Regions from separate parts of the Streptomyces sp. NPDC007264 genome, predicted to be linked through region 2. Evidence: riboswitches for the same ligand, from Rfam matches in the RefSeq annotation. Region 2 holds a riboswitch; the other holds the start of a gene.
What was found. Region 2 has a riboswitch for glycine ahead of gcvT (glycine cleavage system aminomethyltransferase GcvT). Riboswitches for the same ligand answer to the same signal wherever they lie in the genome.
Positions count from the first base shown of each region.

Region 1: linked by a shared signal. The riboswitch ahead of gcvP (aminomethyl-transferring glycine dehydrogenase) and the one ahead of gcvT (glycine cleavage system aminomethyltransferase GcvT) in region 2 are both predicted to bind glycine.

Region 1 is NZ_JBIAFD010000016.1:5,226-16,488, reverse strand. It holds gene ACFYMU_RS24995 (glutamate-cysteine ligase family protein) at 1-561, opposite strand, end outside; gene ACFYMU_RS24990 (hypothetical protein) at 1,092-1,676, shown strand; gene ACFYMU_RS24985 (DUF5999 family protein) at 2,072-2,278, shown strand; gene gcvP (aminomethyl-transferring glycine dehydrogenase) at 2,371-5,256, opposite strand; glycine riboswitch at 5,432-5,527, opposite strand; gene ACFYMU_RS24975 (PRC-barrel domain-containing protein) at 5,640-6,011, shown strand; gene ACFYMU_RS24970 (DNA polymerase IV) at 6,022-7,473, opposite strand; gene ACFYMU_RS24965 (MerR family transcriptional regulator) at 7,530-8,216, opposite strand; gene ACFYMU_RS24960 (bifunctional nuclease family protein) at 8,497-8,970, opposite strand; gene ACFYMU_RS24955 (MerR family transcriptional regulator) at 9,078-9,845, opposite strand; gene ACFYMU_RS24950 (FHA domain-containing protein) at 9,889-10,761, opposite strand; gene ACFYMU_RS24945 (DUF881 domain-containing protein) at 10,823-11,263, opposite strand, start outside.
Region 2 is NZ_JBIAFD010000007.1:143,652-154,914, forward strand. It holds gene ACFYMU_RS14085 (glycoside hydrolase family 25 protein) at 1-465, opposite strand, end outside; gene ACFYMU_RS14090 (phosphatidylinositol-specific phospholipase C domain-containing protein) at 553-1,593, opposite strand; gene ACFYMU_RS14095 (hypothetical protein) at 1,740-2,444, opposite strand; gene ACFYMU_RS14100 (L-serine ammonia-lyase) at 2,596-3,963, opposite strand; gene glyA (serine hydroxymethyltransferase) at 4,141-5,400, opposite strand; gene gcvH (glycine cleavage system protein GcvH) at 5,416-5,793, opposite strand; gene gcvT (glycine cleavage system aminomethyltransferase GcvT) at 5,904-7,022, opposite strand; glycine riboswitch at 7,203-7,302, opposite strand; gene ACFYMU_RS14120 (AAA family ATPase) at 7,479-8,147, shown strand; gene ACFYMU_RS14125 (enhanced serine sensitivity protein SseB) at 8,215-9,009, shown strand; gene ACFYMU_RS14130 (enhanced serine sensitivity protein SseB C-terminal domain-containing protein) at 9,275-10,075, shown strand; gene ACFYMU_RS14135 (ABC transporter permease) at 10,432-11,263, shown strand, end outside.

The DNA.
Region 1 (11,263 bases), on a different contig from region 2:
GCAGGCGGCCTCGGGCGCGATCGACCGCGAGGTGCACACGAGCCTCTCCACCCCCTCGATGTCCAGCATGAAGTCCTCACCGCGCGCGGCCACGATCTGGTCGTTGAGCAGGGTGTAGCGGTCCACGGCGGAGAGGTTGGAGGAGACGAGGTCGTCGCGGTCGAGCGTCGGCAGAATGCCGATCATCACGATTCCGGCGTCGACCTCACTCGCTTTCCGGTCGGCATAGGCGAGTGAGGTGTGCAGTTCCTCGGCGAGCCGGTCGAATACCCGGCCGCCCAGCCGGTGGGGAGCGATGTTGACTTCCAGATTGAACATGGCGAGTTCTGTTTGGAAATCCCGGCTCGCTATCTTTTCGAGTACTTGCGCATTCATCATCCTGGGCATGCCGTCGGGCCCGGCGAGATTCAGCTCGATCTCCAGGCCCATGAGGTTCTTCGGGCGGTCGAACCGCTTCTCCTCCAGCAGGCGCTCCAGTCCCGCCAGACACTGCCTGAGCTTGCCGCGGTAGCGCTGGCGATCGGACAGGTCGAACGGCCCTGCCACGACCTTCTCTCCCATCGAAGCGTCCCTCCTTGGATGGGCAGGCCGAGGATCCGGCCGCTGCTGTCCCGGGTCACGGTGGATGATGCCCCGGCAAGGCGATCGATAACGTCCCCGTGGCGGCCGTCACCCGCTACGCTGGGAGGACGGCGTGTCCGGGCACATTCCCGAGGCATGCGGCCGAACGCAGTTTCAGGGCGCAACCAGTGTGAGGAAAAGCACCGGCGAGAATCAGCCGACCGCCACGGACAAGTATTCCGAGGTCGCCGCCGGGGCGCTCGCGCAGCATCGGGACGAACCGCACGAATCATCGGCTGGATATCCCCTTGTTCGTCATGCCAGGGACGGCTAGCGGAAACGCCCCGTGAACACGTGTCATATAAACTTCGCACACGGGGCAGAGAGTTGGCGATCGCGGTCCTGAGCCCTGTCGTCAAAGCGCCTTCCATTCGCCCGGGCACAGTTCCCGCCTCTCTGACCCCAAGAGCTGACAGCGCCGTCCGCCCGCCCCCGCGCACCCGTGCCTGTCGAATGAGAGGCGACCCACCATGCCGCTGCATGTCCCCCCGGCTCCCGCGCCCGCTCTTCGCTCCGTCCTCACGGCACTCGGTTCCCCCACCGCCGTCCATGAGGCCCGTACCCCGTCCCTGCGCGCCGCCCAGGGACCCGCCTCCCCGGAGATGCCGCTGCCCGTCCATGTGCTCGACCGGATCACCCCCACCGGCGCGTCGGCCACCCGGCTCGCCGGGTGGCGTTTCCTCATCCGCGCCGGCAACCGCGCCGTGGCCGCCGCCGAGACGATGCTCACCCCCGACGGCTGGGCGTTCTCCCGCTTCTTCGAGGGCCCGTACATCGCCGCCACCGAGCTCGCCCTGGCCCAGGCGGAGGCCATGAAACAGCCGTACCAGCCCAGGCTCCTGTCCGTGCCCGAGCTGTACATGCTCACGCTGTGGCTGCACGGCGACTGCGCCGCCGACGGCGCGACGGGCCACCCGGCCGCGACCGACCTCCTGGTGCCGCTCGCCCCCGCCCCGCCCGGCATCGCGGCCCACCGCCCGCACCGCGTCGCCGAACTGCTCCCGGTGCTCACCCTCCGGGTGACTCCGGCGCCGCTGCTCGGCTCGCCGGCGTAGCTCCCGACCCGTCGTGCCCCGCCGCCGGGAACGGCCGCGGGGCACGACGCGTGTCCGGCCGTCGAGCATGCTCCCGCCGCGCCGCTCGTACGTGTCCCACCGTGCTCGTACGAGGGACGATGCGCTGGTCGGCCCACATGGACTAGCCCCTTGAGGCCACTGCGAACCACCCAAAAGGACAGTGGAGTTGGGATGAACCGTCCGCGCGGGTGGTGCGTCATGAACCTGTGAGGAGCGGTGCTGCGAAATCCCTGCGGATCGACGCCCGTGGGGCAACACTGGGTTCCAGACCGACGTATCGCCAACGGGGGGCGGCCATGAAGGACGCGACGAGCCGCAGGACAGACACGCCATCCATCTCAGAGTTCACAACAGAGCGAAAGATCCCCACCACCATGTGCCAGCACCAGCCACCGTGCCCGACAGCCGAATCCGCCGACCGGGAGTCCGCCCGCCTTGTGGCGCACCACCCGGAGCAGGGGTGGAGCCTGCTGTGCAACGGCGTTCTGCTCTTCGAGGACACCGGTGAGCTTCTGCCGGACGGTCAGATCATCGCCCCGCACCGCCCGCTGGGCACCGAGCAGGTGATGACGGCCGCCTGAGCCGCACACCCGGGGCACCGCCGCCCCGCACACGAGGGGCCGGCCCGGAGACATACGCTCCGGAACCGGCCCCGACGCGTGCCAGGCGTCGATCACTCCTCGTAGGCGTCCAGCGGCGGGCAGGAGCAGACCAGGTTGCGGTCGCCGAAGGCCTGGTCGATACGGCGCACCGGCGGCCAGTACTTGTCGGCGGCCGAGACGCCGGCCGGGAAGACGGCTTCCTCACGGGCGTACGGGTGCTCCCACTCCCCGCCGAGCGCGGCGGCGGTGTGCGGGGCGTTCCGCAGCGGGTTGTCGTCGGCGGGCCACTCGCCGGAACCGACCTTCTCGATCTCCGCACGAATGGCGATCATCGCCTCGCAGAACCGGTCGAGCTCCGTGAGGTCCTCCGACTCGGTCGGCTCGATCATCAGCGTGCCGGCCACCGGGAACGACATCGTCGGCGCGTGGAAACCGTAGTCGATCAGCCGCTTGGCGATGTCGTCGACGGACACACCGGTCGCCTTGGTCAGCGGACGCAGGTCGATGATGCACTCGTGCGCGACCAGACCGCCCGGGCCGGTGTAGAGCACCGGGTAGTGCGGCTCCAGGCGCTTGGCGATGTAGTTGGCGGAGAGCACGGCCACCTGTGTGGCGTGCTTGAGGCCCTCACCGCCCATGAGCCGGACGTACGCCCACGAGATCGGCAGGATGGCCGCGGAACCCCACGGGGCGGCCGAGATCGGGCCGACGCCCGTCTCCGGGCCGGCCGCGGGCTGCAGCGGGTGGTTCGGCAGGTACGGCGCCAGGTGGGCGCGCACGCCGACCGGCCCGACGCCCGGACCGCCGCCGCCGTGCGGGATGCAGAACGTCTTGTGCAGGTTGAGGTGCGAGACGTCGCCCCCGAAGTGGCCCGGCTTGGCGAGGCCGACCAGCGCGTTGAGGTTGGCCCCGTCGACGTACACCTGTCCGCCGGCCTCGTGCACGGTCGCACAGATGTCGGCGACGTGCTCCTCGAACGCACCGTGCGTGGAGGGGTACGTGATCATCAGCACCGCCAGCTCGTCGCGGTGCTGCTCGATCTTGGCCCGCAGGTCCTCGACGTCGATCTCGCCGTCCTCCGCGGTCCTCACCACCACGACCCTCATCCCCGCCATGGCGGCGCTCGCGGCGTTGGTGCCGTGGGCGGAGGAGGGGATGAGGCAGACGGTGCGCCGGTCGTCGCCGTTGGCCCGGTGGTAGCCGCGCACGGCGAGCAGGCCGGCCAGCTCGCCCTGCGAGCCGGCGTTGGGCTGCAGGGAGACCTTGTCGTACCCGGTGACCTCGGCGAGGCGCTCCTCCAGCTCGTGGATGAGCGTGAGGTAGCCCTGCGCCTGCTCGGCGGGCGCGAAGGGGTGCAGCTGCCCGAACTCCGGCCAGGTGACCGGCTCCATCTCCGTGGTCGCGTTGAGCTTCATGGTGCAGGAGCCCAGCGGGATCATGCCGCGGTCGAGGGCGTAGTCGCGGTCGGCGAGCCGGCGCAGGTAGCGCAGCATGGCCGTCTCGGAGCGGTACTGGTGGAAGACCGGGTGCGTGAGGTAGTCGTCGGTGCGCGCCAGCGCCTGCGGGAGCGCGTCCGCGGCGCCCGCGTCCAGCGCCTCGATGTCCGCCTCGACGCCGAAGGCGCTCCACACGGCGCCCAGCTGGGCCCGTGTGGTCGTCTCGTCGCAGGCGATCGAGACGTGGTCGGCGTCGACGAGGCGCAGATTGGTCCCGCCCTCGCGCGCGGCGGCGACGACCGCGTCGGCGCGGCCCGGCACCCGCACGGTGAGCGTGTCGAAGTAGGCGCCGTGGACGACCTCGGCCCCGCCCGCCGCCAGACCCGCGGCGAGGATCGCGGCGTACCGGTGCGTGCGCCGCGCGATGGTGCGCAGGCCCTCGGGCCCGTGGTAGACGGCGTACATCCCGGCCATGACGGCGAGCAGCACCTGCGCGGTGCAGATGTTGCTGGTCGCCTTCTCGCGGCGGATGTGCTGCTCCCGCGTCTGCAGGGCCAGCCGGTACGCCTTGTGCCCGTCCGCGTCCACGGAGACGCCCACGAGCCGGCCGGGCAGGCTGCGCGCGAACTTCTCCCGCACGGCCATGTAGCCCGCGTGCGGCCCGCCGAAGCCCATCGGTACGCCGAAGCGCTGCGTCGTACCGACGGCGATGTCGGCGCCCAGCTCACCCGGCGAGGCCAGCAGCGTCAGCGCGAGCAGGTCGGCCGCCACGGTGACGAGCGCGCCCAGCTCGTGGGCCTGCTCGACGACGGGCCTGATGTCGCGGACGGCACCGGAGGCGCCCGGGTACTGGATCAGTACGCCGTTGATCTCCCGCTCGGCGATCTCGGCCGGAATGCCGTCGCTCAGGTCGGCGACCACGACCTCCACGCCGGTCGGCTCCGCACGGGTCCGGATCACGGCGACGGTCTGCGGCAGCGCGTCCGCGTCGACCAGGAAGAGGCCGTGCTTGTTCTTGCCCATGCGCCGGGACAGCGCCATCGCCTCGGCGGCGGCGGTGCCCTCGTCGAGCAGGGAGGCGCCCGAGGTCGGCAGGCCGGTGAGGTCGGCGACCATGGTCTGGAAGGTGAGCAGGGCCTCGAGCCGGCCCTGCGAGATCTCCGGCTGGTAGGGCGTGTACGCGGTGTACCACGCCGGGTTCTCCATCACGTTCCGCAGGATCACCGGCGGCGTGAAGGTCCCGTAGTACCCGAGACCGATCATGGAGCCGAGGACCTGGTTGCGGTCGGCGAGGGAGCGCAGCTCGGCCAGCACCTCGGCCTCGGTGCGCGCGCCCGGCAGCTCCAGGCCGTCGGCGTTCTTGATCACATCCGGGACGGCGGCGGCCGTGAGGTCGTCGAGCGAGCCGTAGCCGACCTGCGCGAGCATCTTGGCCCGCGCCTCCTGGTCGGGCCCGATGTGGCGCTGCTCGAAGGGCGTCCCCTGTTCGAGCTCGGCGAGCGGAATGCGGTGGGCGGTCATTGCGGAGGCCTCCTGGTCTGACACGACCTGCGAAGGGCACCACGGCACGGTGCCCCGACGGCCTCCCCCTCTGTCATCTCGACCTGAGAGCTTCACCGGACCGCCGCAAGGCGCTCCGGCTTTCACCGTCGGTGAGGGCGGGAGCCTCGACACCCGCCCTGCTTTCCAGAGTGACCTCGTCCGTGCGGTACGTGGGCCTGAGAGATTCCGGGGAGGATTTGCTCCTTCGGCGCCTCCGGATCGCTCCGGAGGACTCTCCCGCACGGGTTCAGCAGCCGCTTGCCAGGGTACCAGCGGGGATTCCGCGGAAGCTTCGAGTGGCCGTATGGCCGAATGTGCTCTTTTGTAGAGCTGATGCCGCATTGCGACCCATTGGAGGGACCGTGCAGACCGACATCGATCCGCGGAATCTGATCGGCCGCAAGGCGTTCGACCGCAACGGAGCCAAGATCGGCACGGTCGACGAGGTCTACCTCGACGACGCGACCGGGGTGCCGGAGTGGGCGGCCATACGAACGGGCCTGTTCAGCAGGGACGCGTTCGTCCCGCTGGAGCCCAGCGAGCTGGTGGAGGGGACGCTGCGGGTGCCCTTCGACCGGGCTCTGATCAAGGACGCCCCGGACTTCGGTGTCGGACGCCACCTCTCCCCCGAGCAGGAGCTCCAGCTCTACCACCACTACGGCCTGGACGTGGCCGCACCGCCCGCACCGGCGGACCGCGACTTCGGGCATCTCGCCGGATCGGACGAGACCTGACCCCTGCCCGTCACCGGGCCCGGGCGTCCCTCGACCGAGCCCGGGCCGCGTTCTGTGCCGCACCCGGCTCGGCGCCTCCGGGTCTTCGGGGCGCCCCGGACGGGCCCCCAGGCGGTCGCGGCACCAGGGGCACCGGATCCGCCGGCTCCAGCCCGGGGTCGTCGCTGCGGAAGGTGCGCACACGTCCGGGCTCCGAGCCGGGGGTCTCGAACCGGACGGTGACCCGGCCCAGGCCGCTGCCCTGCACCCAGCCGGGCCCGTACTCCGTGTGCCGGACGTCGTGCCCCGGGCGCCAGACACGCTCGGCCAGCGCCGCGGGCTCTTCCTCGGCGGGCCCCTCCGCGCCCTCCGCCCCCGGGGGCTCCTCCGTCACGGTCTCTCCCGCGGCCACGTGGGCCTGGGCGAACAGATCCTCCTGGGTGTAGTCGGCGAGGCCGCTGACGCCCACGCCGAGGAGCCGTACGCCGCCCGTGGTGTCCACGGAGTCCAGCAGCCGCGCCGCGGCCTCCCGCACCACCGCGGGATCGTCCGTGGGCCCGCGGAGGGTCTCCGAACGGGTCAGCGTCGAGAAGTCGTACCGCCGCACCTTCAGCACGATGGTCCGGCCCGACAGCCCCGCCTCCCGCAGCCGCCGCACGCAGCGGTCCGCGAGCCGCTGCACCTCCAGGCCGACCCGGAGCCGGTCATGGATGTCCACGTCGTAGGTGTCCTCGACGGACACCGACTTGGTCTCCCGCTCGGCCACCACGGGCCGATCGTCCCGGGCCAGCGCCATGGCGTACAGCGCGTGGCCGTGGGCCTTGCCCACCAGCCGTACCAGCTCGTCCTCGCCCGCCTCGGCGATCTCGTCGACCGTGGTGATCCCGGCCCGTCTCAGATGGTCCCCGGTGGCGGGGCCGACGCCCGGCAGCGTCCGCACGGACAGGGGGCCCAGCAGCGCGCGCTCGCTGCCCGGCCGTATCAGCACCAGTCCGTCCGGCTTGGCCTGCTCGGAGGCGATCTTCGCGAGCATCTTGGAGGCGGCGAGCCCCACCGAGCCGGTCAGCCCGGTGGCGGCGCGGATGTCCGCGCGCAGCTTGACCCCGGTCAGCCGGGCCGACTCCTCGTCCCAGGCCGTGCCCCCGGCCTCCAGGTCCACGAACGCCTCGTCCAGGCTCAGCGGCTCCACCAGCGGCGACAGGTCCCGCAGCAGGCCCATCACCTGCTCGCTGATCTCGCGGTAGAACCCGAAGCGCGGCACCAGATAGGCCGCGTGCGGCGCGAGCCTGCGCGCCTGGGCCATGGGCATCGCCGAGTGGACCCCGAAGACCCGCGCCTCGTACGAGGCCGTGGCCACCACGCCCCGCGGCCCGAGCCCGCCCACGACGACGGCCTTCCCCCGCAGGCTCGGCTTGGCCGCCTGCTCCGCCGAGGCGTAGAAGGCATCCATGTCGAGATGCAGGATCGTGGGCGCGGTTCTCACATCTCCGATGCTGCCCTACGGCACTGACAACGCGGCACGGACGCCGGCGGCGCGTCTCACACGGCCCGGTTGCGGCGCCGCGCCAGTTCGTCCGCCGGATTGGGGCCGACGATGGTCTCGCCGGTGTCGACGCGCTCCCCGTGCAGTTGCGACAGGGCGTTCTCGACGTCGCGCCACACGACGCCCACGGCGATGCCGAAGATGCCCTGTCCGCCCTGCAGGAGCGCGTGCACCTCGTCCGGCGACGTGCACTCGTACACCGTCGCGCCGTCGCTCATCATCGTCATCCGCTCCAGGTCGCGGAAACCGCGCTCCCTGAGGTGCTGGACGGCGGCGCGGATGTTCTGCAGCGACACACCGGTGTCGAGGAAGCGTTTGACGATCTTGAGGACCACGACGTCCCGGAAGCTGTACAGCCGCTGCGTCCCCGATCCGTAGGCGGGGCGCACGCTCGGCTCGACCAGGCCCGTCCGGGCCCAGTAGTCCAGTTGCCGGTAGGTGATGCCCGCGGCGGCGCACGCCGTGGGACCGCGGTAGCCGATGTGCTCGGTGGCCTGCTCGGTGGCCGTTTCCGCACCGCCCGGCACGGCCGTGGGCCGCTGAGCGGCGGAGCCCGCGGGGCCGCCGGGATGGGTGTACCCCCCGCTCGAACGGAGCCGAGAGCTTGGGGAAGGATACGGACCGCTCTCTCCCGGACTGTGTCCGGGGGCGCCCCCAGCCGTACCGCCGCCGCTGCTTCTCACGCCGACCTCCGTCCTTGACCTGCCTTCTCGACGGTAGGCAGTCACCAGGGGTGCGTCAACGATCGCCACACTCGGCACGCCGAGTGATAATCACCCTAGGAGTGGTTTCCCGTGCCCTCCCGTGGGGAAAGGCTAGCCGAATGCCCGAGCGAAGGATCGCCGGACGTCGCACTGGTCTTCGGTCCGTCTCGTCCCCCGCCGATATGCGCACCGCCCATACGCACAGCCCCCACCAGGGCCCCGGTCGCCGCACACCGTCGGCCCGGCCCGCAGGGAACCGTCACTGGCTGCTCGTACCGAAGTCCTCCGGTGAGATCTGGTCGAGAAACTCGCGGAACTTCTCGACCTCGTCCTCCTGCTCGTCCGGGATCGCGATACCGGCGTCGTCGAGCACCCCGTCACTGCCGTAGATCGGCGTTCCGGTGCGCAGCGCCAGCGCTATGGCGTCGGACGGCCGGGCGCTCACCTCGACGCCGCTGGCGAAGACCAGCTCCGCGTAGAAGACGCCTTCACGCAGGTCCGTGATGCGTACTTCCGTGAGCTCCTGGCCGACGGCCTCCAGCACGTCCTTGAACAGGTCGTGGGTCAGCGGTCGCGCGGGGGCCATGCCCTGCTGGGCGAAGGCGATCGCCGTCGCCTCTCCGGGGCCGATCCAGATGGGGAGGTAACGGTCGCCTCCCACTTCACGCAGGAGCACGATCGGTTGGTTGGAGGGCATCTCGACCCGGACACCTACGACATCGAGCTCGTTCACACAGCAACCCTAGGCCGTGCCCGGGACGTTTGGGTAGTCGGGCACAGATCGGCTGGGGAGTCGGGCACAGATCGGCCGACCGATCCGCCGACGGCGAACGCTACGGCTCAGGGCAGGCGCACACCCAGGGCGGACTGCACCAGCGCGGCGTGCAGCCTCACCACCAGCGCGGCCAGTTCCTTCGCGCGTGCCTCGGCGTGCGCCCTGGTCTGCGGATTGCGGTGCCGGCGCAACGGAGCCACCACCTGGTCCACCAGGCCCGCCTCGCGCTCCGCGGCGGCCTTCATCATCCGCAGATGGCGCGGCTCGATCCCGTGCCGGCCCAGTTCCGCCACCAGAGTGGCCACCGCGACCGCCTCCGCCTCGTACGTCCCGTCCGGCAGCGGCGCGACGAGCCCGTACGACTCCCACTCCGCGAGCTGCTCCGCACAGATCCCGGCGGCTGTCAGCAGCTCGTCCCGGCCGATCCGCGCGCCCGGGGCGGGGTCGCCCTCGCCCAGGAGGTCTCCCAGCAGCTCTCCGAGCAGTTCTCCGTCGCCGGTGTCGCGCTGACGCCCCAGGGACGGCAGCCGTACCTCCTCGCCGCGCTCCAGGGCGTCCAGGTACTCGCGGATGACCTTCAGCGGCAGATAGTGGTCCCGCTGCATCCTCAGCACCTGAGCGAGCCGCTCGACGTCGCGGTCACTGAACTTGCGGTACCCCGACGGGGTCCGCCGCGGATCGATGAGCCCCTCCGACTCCAGGAAACGAATCTTGGAGACGGTGACTTCGGGAAACTCGTCGCGCAGCACGTTCAGCACCGTGCCGATGCTCATCAGCCCGCCGTCCGCCGCGGCGGTGCCGCTGTCGGCACCGCCGCTCGGTGTTTGAAGCATGGACCTTCCCTGGGGGTCCCCCCGGACGGCGTCCGGAGGAGGGTCAGATGGCCCGCTGACTTGCGTAGAAGACCAGCCTGTACTTGCCGATCTGCACCTCGTCACCGTTGGAGAGCGCCACCTGGTCGATCCGTTCCCGGTTCACATACGTCCCGTTCAGGCTGCCGACGTCGGCGACCGTGAACGAGCCGTCCGGGCTCCGGCGGAACTCCACGTGCCGGCGGGAGACCGTCACGTCGTCCAGGAAGATGTCGCTCTGCGGATGACGGCCCGCCGTGGTGAGCTCGGCGTCCAGCAGGAAGCGGCTGCCCGAGTTGGGGCCGCGGCGCACCACCAGCAGCGCCGAGCCCGGCGGCAGCGCGTCGACGGCCGCCTGCGCCTCGGGAGACAGCATCGGCATCGGCGTCTGGCCGGTCGCCTCCGCGTCGTATGCCTCCAGGCCCGAGATGGAGATCGTGGAGGTCGTCTCCGACGCACGCTCCGGGACCGCTCCGGCCCTGAGCGGCGCACCGCAGTTGGAGCAGAAGCGGCTGTTCTCCGCATTGCGGTGACCGCACCTCGAACACACCAGGGCCGACATGTCCCCGAAACCTATGCGGCCGGAAGCGCCGGGGTCAACCGACGACGCGCCCTGACCTCCGGACATGTCGCCACCCGGCCCGGCGACCTGGTCCCGGAACAGCGGGCGCTGGCCCTCGGCTTCTCCCGGCTGTGCGCGATGGCGGGCGGTCGCGTTCTCGCCGCCCTCTCGCGCGCTCTTGCCGAACAACTTCGCAAACAACTTCACGGGCGATTCCCCTTGACCGAAACAGACCCGCCCGTGGGGCAGGACGAACCCTGACTGCATACACCGGCCGACCCGGACATCTTCACAACGTCCGTATCCACCAGACAGTTTCCACCACGCACCACCCATTCGGTGCGCCGACCCCCCGCAACCTCATGCCCCTGCCGGACCGTCACCATGCACCGGCGGTTCATTGGGAGGACGACCGAGCGTAGTCAGGCTGCTTCGCCGCTCGCAAGGCGTCCACGACGATCTTCGCGGAACGCTCCACGGTGACCGTGGCCTGCTCCTTCTCCAGAGTCTGCACCACGCCTCCAGGAATGTTGAGCGCCGGCTCGAGGTCCTGCGGTTTGCCGATGACCTTGAAACGATAGGGCTGGGTGATCTTGTTCCCGTCGACGCTCACGCTCTTGCCGGAATCCGACAGATACGTGTCGGCGACGACACGCACGCCGTTCACCTGGATGGCCTCCGCGCCGGCCGCGCGCAGCTCCTGAACCGCGTCGAGCAGCATGTCCGCCTGGACCGTTCCCTTCGTGTCCTCGATCGTCATCGTGATGCCGGGCCCCTGTGCGGCCACGGTGCCCGCGAGGATGCCCAGTTGCCTCTCCTTCTCGTCGGTCTGCCTGCG
Region 2 (11,263 bases):
CCAGGCGGCCTTGATACGGGGCTTGCCCGCGGTGACGTAGTCGGCGATCCACAGGCCGTCTCCGGCGTACGAGGTGGTGTCGATGTTCAGCCAGAAGTGGCGGTTGGCGTAGAGGACCACGCGGTGGTGCGGCCGGAGTTCCTTCACCTTGCGGATGAAGCGGTCCTTCTCGGGGTTGCCGGCGTGGGTGCCGTCGCCGGTCGTCTCCCAGTCGACGGCGAGGAGGTCCCCCGCCCTCTCCGGGGCCTTGCCGACGAAGTACTCGGCCTGGGCGGTGATGTCGCCGGGCCACAGGAAGTGGTAGAACCCGACCACACAGCCCGCGTCCCGGGCGGTCTTGGTCTGGGCGGAGAGCTTGGGGTTCACGTACGAACGCCCCTCCGTCGCCTTGATGAAGACGAAGGAGAGGCCGTCCGTGTCGTAGGACGACGACTGGTACGCGCTGACGTCTGCGCCTCGCAGCATGGGGGCTCCCTGACGTGCTGGTGGGGGGAAACAGGGACCGATGCCTGAATCATCCGGCACGGGTGGTATGCCCCGTCGGCGCGCGTGTCAGCCCCTGTCGGCGACCGAACTGAGGACCGAGGCCGACTTCGCCGACCAGTCGGAGGTGATGACGCTCGCGTGGTCCCGGGCCAGCAGCGACAGCCGCGCGGCCACCTCCTCGTCGGTCGGGTTCGTGGAGGAGATGGCCGGCGACACGTCGGCCGCGGCCGTCATGATCAGGATGTAGTGGCTGCTGTCGTACCAGGACGTGTCGTAGCCGCCGGTGACGTAGGACCCCGCGTCCCCGTCGAAGAACACGAACCACGGGCGGATCGAGGCGTCGTAGCGGCCGGCGCGCGGATCACCGGCGGCGGCGCCCAGGACGGCCGGGAACGCCTGGGCCCTGGAGATGTTCCCGGCGGCGTACAGGTCGCGCAGGTGGTCGCCGTACTCCTCGTCCGTCCAGTAGGAGTCGAACGGGTTGTTCATCTCGACCGTGCCGGGGATGAGTTCGAACATGACCTTGCCCCGGAGGTCGTCGCGGGAGGGCCAGGCACCCGCCCTGGCGGCCGCGTCGAGCGTCGGATGGGTGGCGCCCAGCAGGTCCGACGGCTTGTAGACGATGTCCCCCAGCTTCGAGGACACCAGCGCGTCGAACTCGTCCGGGCCCAGCCCGCCCTTGTCGTAGAAGCCGACCTTCATCTCCACCTTGAAGATGATCGGCCGGTGGTCGGGGTGGAGCTGGTGCCAGGCGGCGATGTTGTCGAGGCAGCTGCCGAGATCCTGGTTGCGGCTCTTGCTGTAGAGCTCGGCCGGGGTCTTCGCGGCCTCGCAGTTGTTGTCGTTGCCGAGCGGATTGCTGTGGCTGACCCGCCAGCGCTTGCTGAGGATGTCGGCGTAGACGTCCAGCTCCAGCAGCGAGGCGCCGGAGTCGAGGGCCTGCGCGAAGTACGTGTACTTGTCCTTCTCGTACGCGTTGTGCGTTCCGATCGCGGTCGTGCCGGAGAACGAGGGGTCCGCCGCCCGGGCGGTGCCCCCTGCCGACACCAGTATCGCGGCGGCACCCAGCAGCGCCGCCAGCCGTCTTGTCGCCCCTACCAGTCGCACCTGTCAACTCCCCTTCACTGCCGTCGAGTTGACGGCAGCTTAGGAGAGAGCGGTTACCGCCCGGTAGCCCCGGGAGGAACATCGGCCGCGATTGCCCCGAAGGTCCCGGGCATCAGCCGTCCGCCGTGCTTGCCGCGGGCGGCCCGTCAGTCGTCCTGCGGTCCCTGCCGGAGGACGAGCCTTTCCCCGTCGCCGTCGTCGCGCACGTGGGTCACGCTGCCGTACTGTCCGGCGAGGAAGGTCCGGCGCCGGTTGAGCCGTTCCGACGCCGTGCTGGTGGTCACCCTGTACGCCCAGCAGGCGTTGACGTAGATCTCCTCCAGCCGCGTGCCGAGCAGCTCGAAGCGATCCGGGCATGCCTCCGCGTAGTCCTCGTCGAGGGAGTACCTGAAGACCTCGAGTCGTGATTCCGGACCGATCGCGAGGACGTCCGCCTCGATGTGGCAGTCCTCGACCTCGAGCACCTCGAGCGGCTGCGCCGCGCCGACGGAGATCCGGGGGCCGCCGGTGTACTTCGACTGCTTCAGCCGCAGATCCCGCAGGACGGGATGGACGAACACCGACCCGTCGAACAGGACCCGCCTGACGTCCAGCGACTCGAGGTTCGGACAACGGGCCGCGAAGTCGACATCCCGCAGGTCGCCATGGTCGAAGAACCCCCGGTGGGGGTGGAGCGTCAGAACGCGGACCAGCCCCCCGTGGTCGGTGAGGAAGTCCGCCACACGCTCGTAGCCGGGCCTGTCGAGATCGGTGACCTGGAGGCCGACCGATCCGGGTCCGGCGCCCTCCAGGACGTCGAGGAGCGACAAGTCGCTCGCCGATATGTGGTGGGACACGAGCTCGTGGGGCATTCAGGCATCCTTGCGCGGCGGGATCAACTGCTGCGGCGAGTTCCGCTGCCGAGCAGTGTGCCGCACACGGTCACGGCGCGTCCGGTGGCCGATGGAACACGGCACCAGCTCTCCGCCGGCGGGCTCCCGCGGTGACGAACACCGAACCGATCTAGCACTCGATGATGTTCACCGCCAGCCCGCCCCGGGCCGTCTCCTTGTACTTCACGCTCATGTCCGCGCCGGTCTCCTTCATGGTCTTGATGACCTTGTCCAGCGAGACCTTGTGCGAGCCGTCGCCGCGCATCGCCATCCGTGCCGCCGTGACCGCCTTCACCGCGGCCATGCCGTTGCGCTCGATGCACGGGATCTGGACCAGGCCGCCGACCGGGTCGCAGGTCAGGCCGAGGTTGTGCTCCATGCCGATCTCGGCCGCGTTCTCGACCTGCTCCGGCGTGCCGCCCAGCACCTCCGCCAGGGCGCCCGCCGCCATCGAGCAGGCGGAGCCCACCTCGCCCTGGCAGCCGACCTCGGCGCCGGAGATGGAGGCGTTCTCCTTGAAGAGCATGCCGATCGCGCCGGCGGCGAGCAGGAAGCGGACCACGCCGTCCTCGTCCGCGCCGGGCACGAAGTCGATGTAGTAGTGGAGGACCGCCGGGATGATGCCCGCGGCGCCGTTGGTGGGCGCGGTCACGACCCGCCCGCCGGCCGCGTTCTCCTCGTTCACCGCCATCGCGTAGAGCGTGATCCACTCCATCGCGCGGGCCACCGGGTCGCCCTCGGCGCGCAGTTGGCGGGCGGTGACCGCGGCACGGCGGCGCACCTTCAGGCCGCCCGGCAGGATGCCCTCGCGGGACATGCCGCGCGCCACGCACGCCCGCATCACCCGCCAGATCTCCAGCAGCCCCGCGCGGACCTCCTCCTCGGTGCGCCAGGCCCGCTCGTTCTCCAGCATCAGCGAGGAGATGGACAGGCCCGTCTCGCGGGCCAGCGTCAGCAGCTCGTCGCCGGTGCGGAAGGGGTACTTCAGGACCGTGTCGTCCAGCTTGATGCGGTCCGCGCCGACCGCGTCCTCGTCCACGACGAAGCCGCCGCCCACCGAGTAGTACGTCTTCGTCAGCAGCTCGGCCCCGGAGGCGTCGTGGGCCCGCAGGGTCATGCCGTTCGCGTGGTAGGGGAGGGCCTTGCGGCGGTGCAGGACCAGGTCGTCGTCGAAGGAGAAGGCGATCTCGTGGTCACCGAGGAGCCGGATCCGGCCCGACTCCCTGATCGCCGACACCCGGTCGTCGGCCGTCTCCACGTCCACCGTGCGCGGTGAGGCGCCCTCCAGGCCGAGCAGCACCGCCTTGGGCGTGCCGTGGCCGTGGCCGGTGGCGCCGAGGGAGCCGTACAGCTCCGCGCGCAGCGACCCGACGGAGTCCAGCAGCCCCTCGTTGCGCAGCCGGCGGGCGAACATGCGCGCCGCCCGCATGGGCCCGACCGTGTGGGAGCTGGAGGGGCCGATGCCGATCGAGAACAGGTCGAAGACCGAGATGGCCACGGAAGGTCTCCTAGGGTCTCGACGGACGCCGTTGTCCGTCGTGGGAGCTGGGCTCCGGGGGCGGGAGGCGCCCGGAGGGGGAGGGGACGGAGGAGTGGTCCATGAGACGGGGCACCGCGCTCACCCACCCAGTGTGCGCGGTGCCCCGGACATCCGTACGACGGAAAGCGTACGAAATTACTTCAGACCGGGGTACAGCGGGTGCTTGTCGGTCAGGGCCTTCACCCGGGTCCTGAGCGCCTGCGCGTCGTAGGACGGCTTCAGCGCCTCGGCGATGACGTCCGCGACCTCGGCGAAGTCCTCGGCCGTGAAGCCGCGGGTGGCCAGGGCGGGCGTGCCGATCCGCAGGCCGGAGGTCACCATCGGCGGCCGCGGGTCGTTCGGGATCGCGTTGCGGTTGACCGTGATGCCGACCTCGTGGAGACGGTCCTCGGCCTGCCGGCCGTCCAGCTCCGAGTCGCGCAGGTCGACCAGGACGAGGTGCACGTCGGTGCCGCCGGACAGCACGTCCACCCCCACGGCCTTGACGTCGTCCCGGACCAGGCGCTCGGCGAGGATCCTCGCGCCCTCCAGCGTCCGCCGCTGCCGTTCCGTGAACTCCTCCGACGCGGCGACCTTGAAGGCGACCGCCTTGGCCGCGATCACATGCTCCAGCGGGCCGCCCTGCTGACCCGGGAAGACCGCGGAGTTGATCTTCTTGGCCAGCTCGGCCGTCGAGAGGATCACTCCGCCGCGCGGACCGCCCAGCGTCTTGTGGGTCGTGGTGGTGACGACATGGGCGTGCGGCACCGGGTTGGGGTGCAGGCCCGCCGCCACCAGGCCGGCGAAGTGCGCCATGTCGACCATGAGGTAGGCGCCGACCTCGTCCGCGATCCGGCGGAAGGCGGCGAAGTCCAGCTGACGCGGATAGGCGGACCAGCCGGCCACGATCAGCTTCGGCCGGGACTCCTTGGCCAGCCGCTCCACCTCGTCCATGTCGACGACGCCGTCGTCGCCGACGTGGTAGGCCACCACGGCGTAGAGCTTGCCGGAGAAGTTGATCTTCATTCCGTGGGTCAGGTGCCCGCCGTGCGCCAGGTTCAGACCCATGATCGTGTCACCGGGCTGGAGCAGCGCGAACATCGCCGCCGCGTTGGCCTGGGCGCCCGAGTGCGGCTGCACATTGGCGTGCTCCGCGCCGAAGAGCTCCTTGACGCGGTCGATGGCGATCTGCTCGACCACGTCGACGTGCTCGCAGCCGCCGTAGTAGCGGCGGCCGGGATAGCCCTCGGCGTACTTGTTGGTGAGCACCGAGCCCTGGGCCTCCATGACCGCGACCGGGGCGAAGTTCTCCGAGGCGATCATCTCGAGGGTGGACTGCTGACGGTGCAGCTCGGCGTCGACCGCGGCGGCCACGTCGGGGTCGAGCTCGTGCAGGGGCGTGTTGAGAACCGACATGTGTGCCACGGCCCCTCAGCCGGCGATGTGGGCGTCGTACTCGTCGGCGGACAGCAGGTCGGCCGGCTCCTCGGTGATGCGCACCTTGAACAGCCAGCCACCCTCGAACGGGGCCGAGTTCACCAGCGACGGATCGTTGACGACGTCCTCGTTGGTCTCCGTGACCTCGCCGGACACCGGGGCGTACAGGTCGCTCACGGACTTGGTGGACTCCAGTTCGCCGCAGGTCTCGCCCGCGGTCACGGTGTCACCGACCTCCGGGAGCTGGACGTACACGACATCGCCGAGCGCGTTGGCCGCGAACTCCGTGATACCGACCGTCGCGACGCCGTCCTCGGCGGCCGACAGCCACTCGTGCTCCTTGCTGTAACGCAGCTGCTGGGGATTGCTCATGGCCTGGATTCTCCTGTACACGCGGGAGTGGTGGTGAGTGGGGGACTGCTGAAGGTGTTCGTGAGCGGGGCGGAGGGGCGCCGTGGGCACGTCCGGCCCGCGCCCAGTGTCTACTTCCGGCGCTTGTAGAACGGCAGCGCCACGACCTCGTACGGCTCGTGGCTGCCCCGGATGTCCACCGCGACCCCGGTGGTGCCGGGCGCGGAGTGCGCCGCGTCGACGTACGCCATCGCGATGGGCTTGCCCAGCGTGGGGGAGGGGGCGCCCGAGGTGACCTCGCCGACCACCTCGCCGCCGGCGACGACCGCGTACCCGGCCCGCGGGACCCGCCGGCCCTGCGCGACCAGGCCGACCAGCACGCGCGGCGGGTTCTGCGCCGCCCGCCCGGCGGCCTCGCGCAGCGCCGCGCGCCCCACGAAGTCGCCCTCCTTCTCGAACTTCACGACCCGGCCGAGCCCGGCGTCGAAGGGTGTCAGGGAGGTGCTGAGCTCGTGCCCGTACAGCGGCATGCCGGCCTCCAGGCGCAGCGTGTCCCGGCAGGACAGCCCGCACGGGACGAGGCCGGCGGGCGCGCCCGCCTCGGTCAGCGCCTGCCACAGCTTCTCGGCGTGCTCGGGGGCGACGAACAGTTCGAAGCCGTCCTCGCCGGTGTACCCGGTGCGCGCGATGAGAGCCGGGACGCCGGCGACCGTGCCGGGAAGGCCCGCGTAGTACTTCAGGCCGTCCAGGTCGGCGTCGGTCAGGGACCCCAGGATGCCGGGGGACTCGGGGCCCTGGACGGCGATGAGCGCGTAGGCGTCCCGGTCGTCGCGCACCCGGGCGTCGAAGCCGGAGCAGCGCTCCACCAGCGCGTCCAGCACCACCTGGGCGTTGGAGGCGTTGGCGACGACCATGTACTCCCGCTCCGCCAGCCGGTACACGATCAGGTCGTCGAGGATGCCCCCGTCCTCCCGGCAGATCATCGTGTAGCGGGCGCGGCCGACGCCGACGGAGGAGATGCTGCCGACCAGGGCGTGGTCCAGGAAGCGGTCCGCCTCGGGACCGGTGACCGTGATCTCGCCCATGTGCGAGAGGTCGAAGAGGCCCGCCTTCGTACGGACCGCGAGGTGCTCCTCGCGCTCGGAGCCGTATCGCAGGGGCATGTCCCAGCCGGCGAAGTCGGTCATCGTCGCGCCGAGCGAACGATGCAGGGCGTCGAGCGCGGTACGACGCGGGGGGCTGCTGCTCATCGGTGTGTGCTCCCAGGGCGATGGAGTCCCCCGCGCGGACGGAGCCGTGCGTGGGGAGGACGGGGTCGTTCCTCCCCATCTGTCATCGGAACCTGAGAGGTTCGCCATGACTCCCGCGGGGTCGTCACGGCTTGCACCTTGGGTGGAGCCACTGGTCGGCGGCCCGCTTTTCAGATGTGCCTCGCCCGCGCGGTTCGGGGCCTGAGAGATTCAAGGGAGGGACTTGCTCCTTCGGCGCCCGGGCACACGTCGGTACCCGGAACTCTCCCGCGCGGATTCAAGCGGCCGGTATGCAGTTGGCGCGCTCATCATCGCACGCCCCACCCGGTGGTGGCAGACCCCATCTGTAACCGGCTTGTGGCGGTACGGGCACGAAAACGCGAGACACCGTGCATTACCTTCTCTTTACGCTCGACGGGGACAGGTACGTCCCGGCCCCAAGGGAGGACGATCACGGTGAACAGGACCACGGCATACGCCACGACCTCGGGCGTCACAGTGCGCAAGCAGCCCGGAGCGAGGGCCCTGGAGACCTGCGGCCCCCTGCGGGCGGCCGTGGTGCGCGACCTGCGCGAGCGCGCGGGGCGCAGCCCCCACGGGCTCACCTTCCGCGCGGGCGACCTCGTCGTGATCACCGGGCTGCCCGGCAGCGGCAAGTCCACACTCATGCGGCGCGCCGTGCGGGGCACCCGCATCGACTCCCAGGACACCCGCGACCGCTGGGACACCCGTATGGCAGGCGTCCTGCCGTACGCGGTCTACCGCCCCCTCGTCCGTCTGGCCCACTACGCGGGCCTGCGCCGCGCGCTGCGCGCGGGCACGGGGATCGTCGTGCACGACTGCGGCACCCAGGCATGGGTGCGCGGCTGGCTGGCCCGGGAGGCCCGCCGCCGCGGCGGCACGCTGCACCTGGTCGTGCTCGACGTCGGCGCCGACACGGCGCTGGCCGGCCAGCGCAGCCGCGGCCGCGGCGTCTCGCGGTACGCCTTCCTCAGGCACCGCCGGGCGATGCGGCGGCTGCTGCGCTCCGTCGAGCGGGGCCGTCTGCCGCGGGGCTGCGGCTCGGCGGTGCTGCTGGACCGGGACGCGGCGGACGCCCTGCGCCGGATCGGTTTCGCGGGCTGACCGGCTGCCGGCGCGCACGCGTTAGCCTTTGCTGCCACAGCAGCGGTTCTGAGCAGGCGGTAGGCAGATGGACTTCCCAGCGGATCTTCCCGCGGACTTCCCGGCACAGGCGCACCCCCATCCGCACGGCGGATGGCCGGGCAACGAGTTGGAGGAGGTGCTCTCCGCCTCGCTCGGCGTCCCCTCGGCAGCCGGCCGGATCGTCGAGGTCCTCGGCCGCAGCTTCCTCTGGGTACCGCTGCCGGACGGCGGCGGCCCGCACAGCGGTCCCCTCGACCTGCCCACCCTGGACATCGAGGGCCAGGCGTACGTGCCGGTGTTCAGCTCGGAGGAGCAGTTCCGCCAGGTCGTCGGCCCGCACATGTCGTACACGATCGCGCCCGCCGCGGAGTTCGCCCGCGGACTGCCCCCGCAGGTCGGCATCGCGGTCAATCCCGGCGGTGTGGTCGGTGTGCCGCTGCCGCCGGACGCGGTGGCCGAGCTGTGCCGGGCCGGCCGCACCCCGCTCGACGGCCCGGCGAGCGGCGGCCGTGTGCGTCTCTTCGAACCCGACTGGCAGGAGGATCCGGTGGACTTCCTCGCCGCCGCGTCGGCCGAGTTCGACCAGGCCGGCGTGGTGGTCACCGCGCGCCGCTGCCTGGCCGCCATCGAGACGGCCGACCCGGTCATGGTCATCGGGGTCGAACTCGCCTCCCCCGCGGAGGCCGACCCGCAGGCGCTCCCGCTGGAGGCACTCGGCCGGGCGCTCGGCAAGGTACCCGTCGCCACACCCGTGAACATGGTGTTCCTCGACATGGCCCAGGACCCGGTGTGCGACTGGCTGCGGGAGCGGGTGCGGCCCTTCTACCAGCGCGGTTGCTGAACGGCCCGCGGACGGTGGGCGGCGCGCGGCCGGCGGCGGGCCGAGGGGCGGCCCACGGCGGGGCGGCGCGCGTCGCGTTGCTGTCCCCTGCGCGCCGTAACCTGGTTTCATGGCCGGAGCGGGAGTCGCTCCCGGCCGGGAGCCGGGGTCGGTTCCCGGACAGTGGAGAATGGTCCGGTCGGGGTGGTGCGGCTGACGTCCGCGCGCGACGCGCGGAGGACATCCGTCGGGACGGTCGGGCTTGTTCGTGAAGGGGCGGTAGAGGGTGAGCGCGTCGGGCACGGCCGCGGCCGGGCAGGTCGAGCACATGCTGCGCCAGGTGACGCCCGGGCGTTACGACGCCTACGAGGCGCTCCTTCACACGCTGGCGACCCCGTCGTCCGGCCAGGTCTGGATGCTGCTGTGGCGCGGCCAGGCCGGCTCGCCCGACGCCCAGTACGGGACCATGGAGGTGGGCGGCCACGGCTACGCGCCCTGCGTCACCTCCGCCCAGGAACTGTCGGCCAGCGGCTGGAACCGCTCGTACGAGGTGATCGACGGCCTCGACGCGGCCCGCACCCTCTACCCGGACCACCACGGCCTCTGGCTCAACCCGCACGCGCCCGGCGGCGGTGTCGGCATCCCCTGGCTGGACCTGCGCCGCATCGCCACCGGCCTGGAGCGCCAGCCCGCGGGACCCCTCAGACTCTCGGAACCGGCCGTCGAGATCCCGCAGTTCTACGCCCTCCTCGCACAGAACGCGCACCGGACGCCCGCCGTGCGCTCGCTGCGCCGTGCCTGGGTGCAGCCCGCGCTGGGAGCGCCGTACCTGGCGATCGGCCTGGATGTGTACGACACCTCGCCGCCCGCCGTGGACTCGGTGCGCGCGATGATGCAGCAGTCCGTCGTCGCCGTTCCCGAGGGGCTGCCGGTGTCGACCGTCGTGATGTCCGACGAGTACGACCCGGTCGCGATGTGGCTCCGGGCCCGCGCCCGCCCCTTCTACGACCGCGAGGCGCACGCGGCACCGGCCCAGGCCCCCGCCGTCGGCGGCTACGGCTATCCACCCGTCTCGGGAGCATACTGACCCGGACGGTTCCCGGCCCCGGACGCGCTCCCCGGCCCCGGACGTTCTCGACAGCCTCGGACGTGCTCGACGACGGCGGTTCCTCTTCGCGCGTAGATGAGGGTGGATGAGGCGGTTTTCGCCCCACGTGTCCCATACGCTCCCGTCCGCCCCCCGTTACCCACTGTCCGGATAACGGAACACTCCTGCTCGCATCACGTTTACGCATCCATTCACCGCCAAGTCTGGCAACAGATCGCAGAACCGTTGAAGACTCCCGCACCAGGGGTGTCCACCCCTGCGTACGACGGACTGAAGACGCCGCCACCGCGGCGAGTGCGGGCCGGCCACCGCCGGTTGAGAGGGGTCCCTGCCACATGACGGCACCATTGCACGAGCCCACCACGGAAGCGGCTCCGAGCGCTGCCGAGGAAGCAGCGCTCGCCGGCGCCGGGGTGAAGGCCGTACAGGGGCGTTCCCTGGGCCGGATCGCCTGGGAGCGCCTGAAGCGGGACAAACTCGCCCTCACGGGCGGCGTCGTCGTGCTCGTCCTCATCGCGGTCGCCCTGCTCGCCCCGCTGATCACGAACCTGGTCGGCCAGGATCCGGACGCCTACCACGAGAACCTGATCGACCCGCTGTTCGGCACTCCCAAGGGGTCGCTCGGCGGGCTCAGCGGCGACCACCTGCTGGGCGTGGAGCCGGTCAACGGCCGCGACATCTTCGCGCGCGTCCTCTACGGCGCCCGCGTCTCGCTCCTGGTGGGCTTCCTGTCCGCCATGGTCGCCGTCGTGCTGGGCACCGTGCTGGGCATCCTCGCCGGCTTCTTCGGCGGCTGGGTCGACTCGCTCATCAGCCGCGTGATGGACGGTCTGCTGGCCTTCCCGCAGCTGCTGTTCACGATCGCCCTGGTCTCCGTCATGCCGAACGACATGCTGGGCCTGACCGGATCCAGTGTGCGCGTGTTCGTGATGATCCTGGTCATCGGCTTCTTCGGCTGGCCCTACATCGGACGCGTGGTGCGCGGCCAGACGCTCTCGATGCGCGAGCGCGAGTACGTCGAGGCCGCGCGATCGCTGGGCGCGGGGCGGTTCTACATCCTGTTCAAGGAACTGCTGCCCAACCTCGTCGCCCCGATCATCGTCTACACGACGATGATGATCCCCACCAACATCCTCACCGAGGCGGCACTCAGCTTCCTGGGCGTGG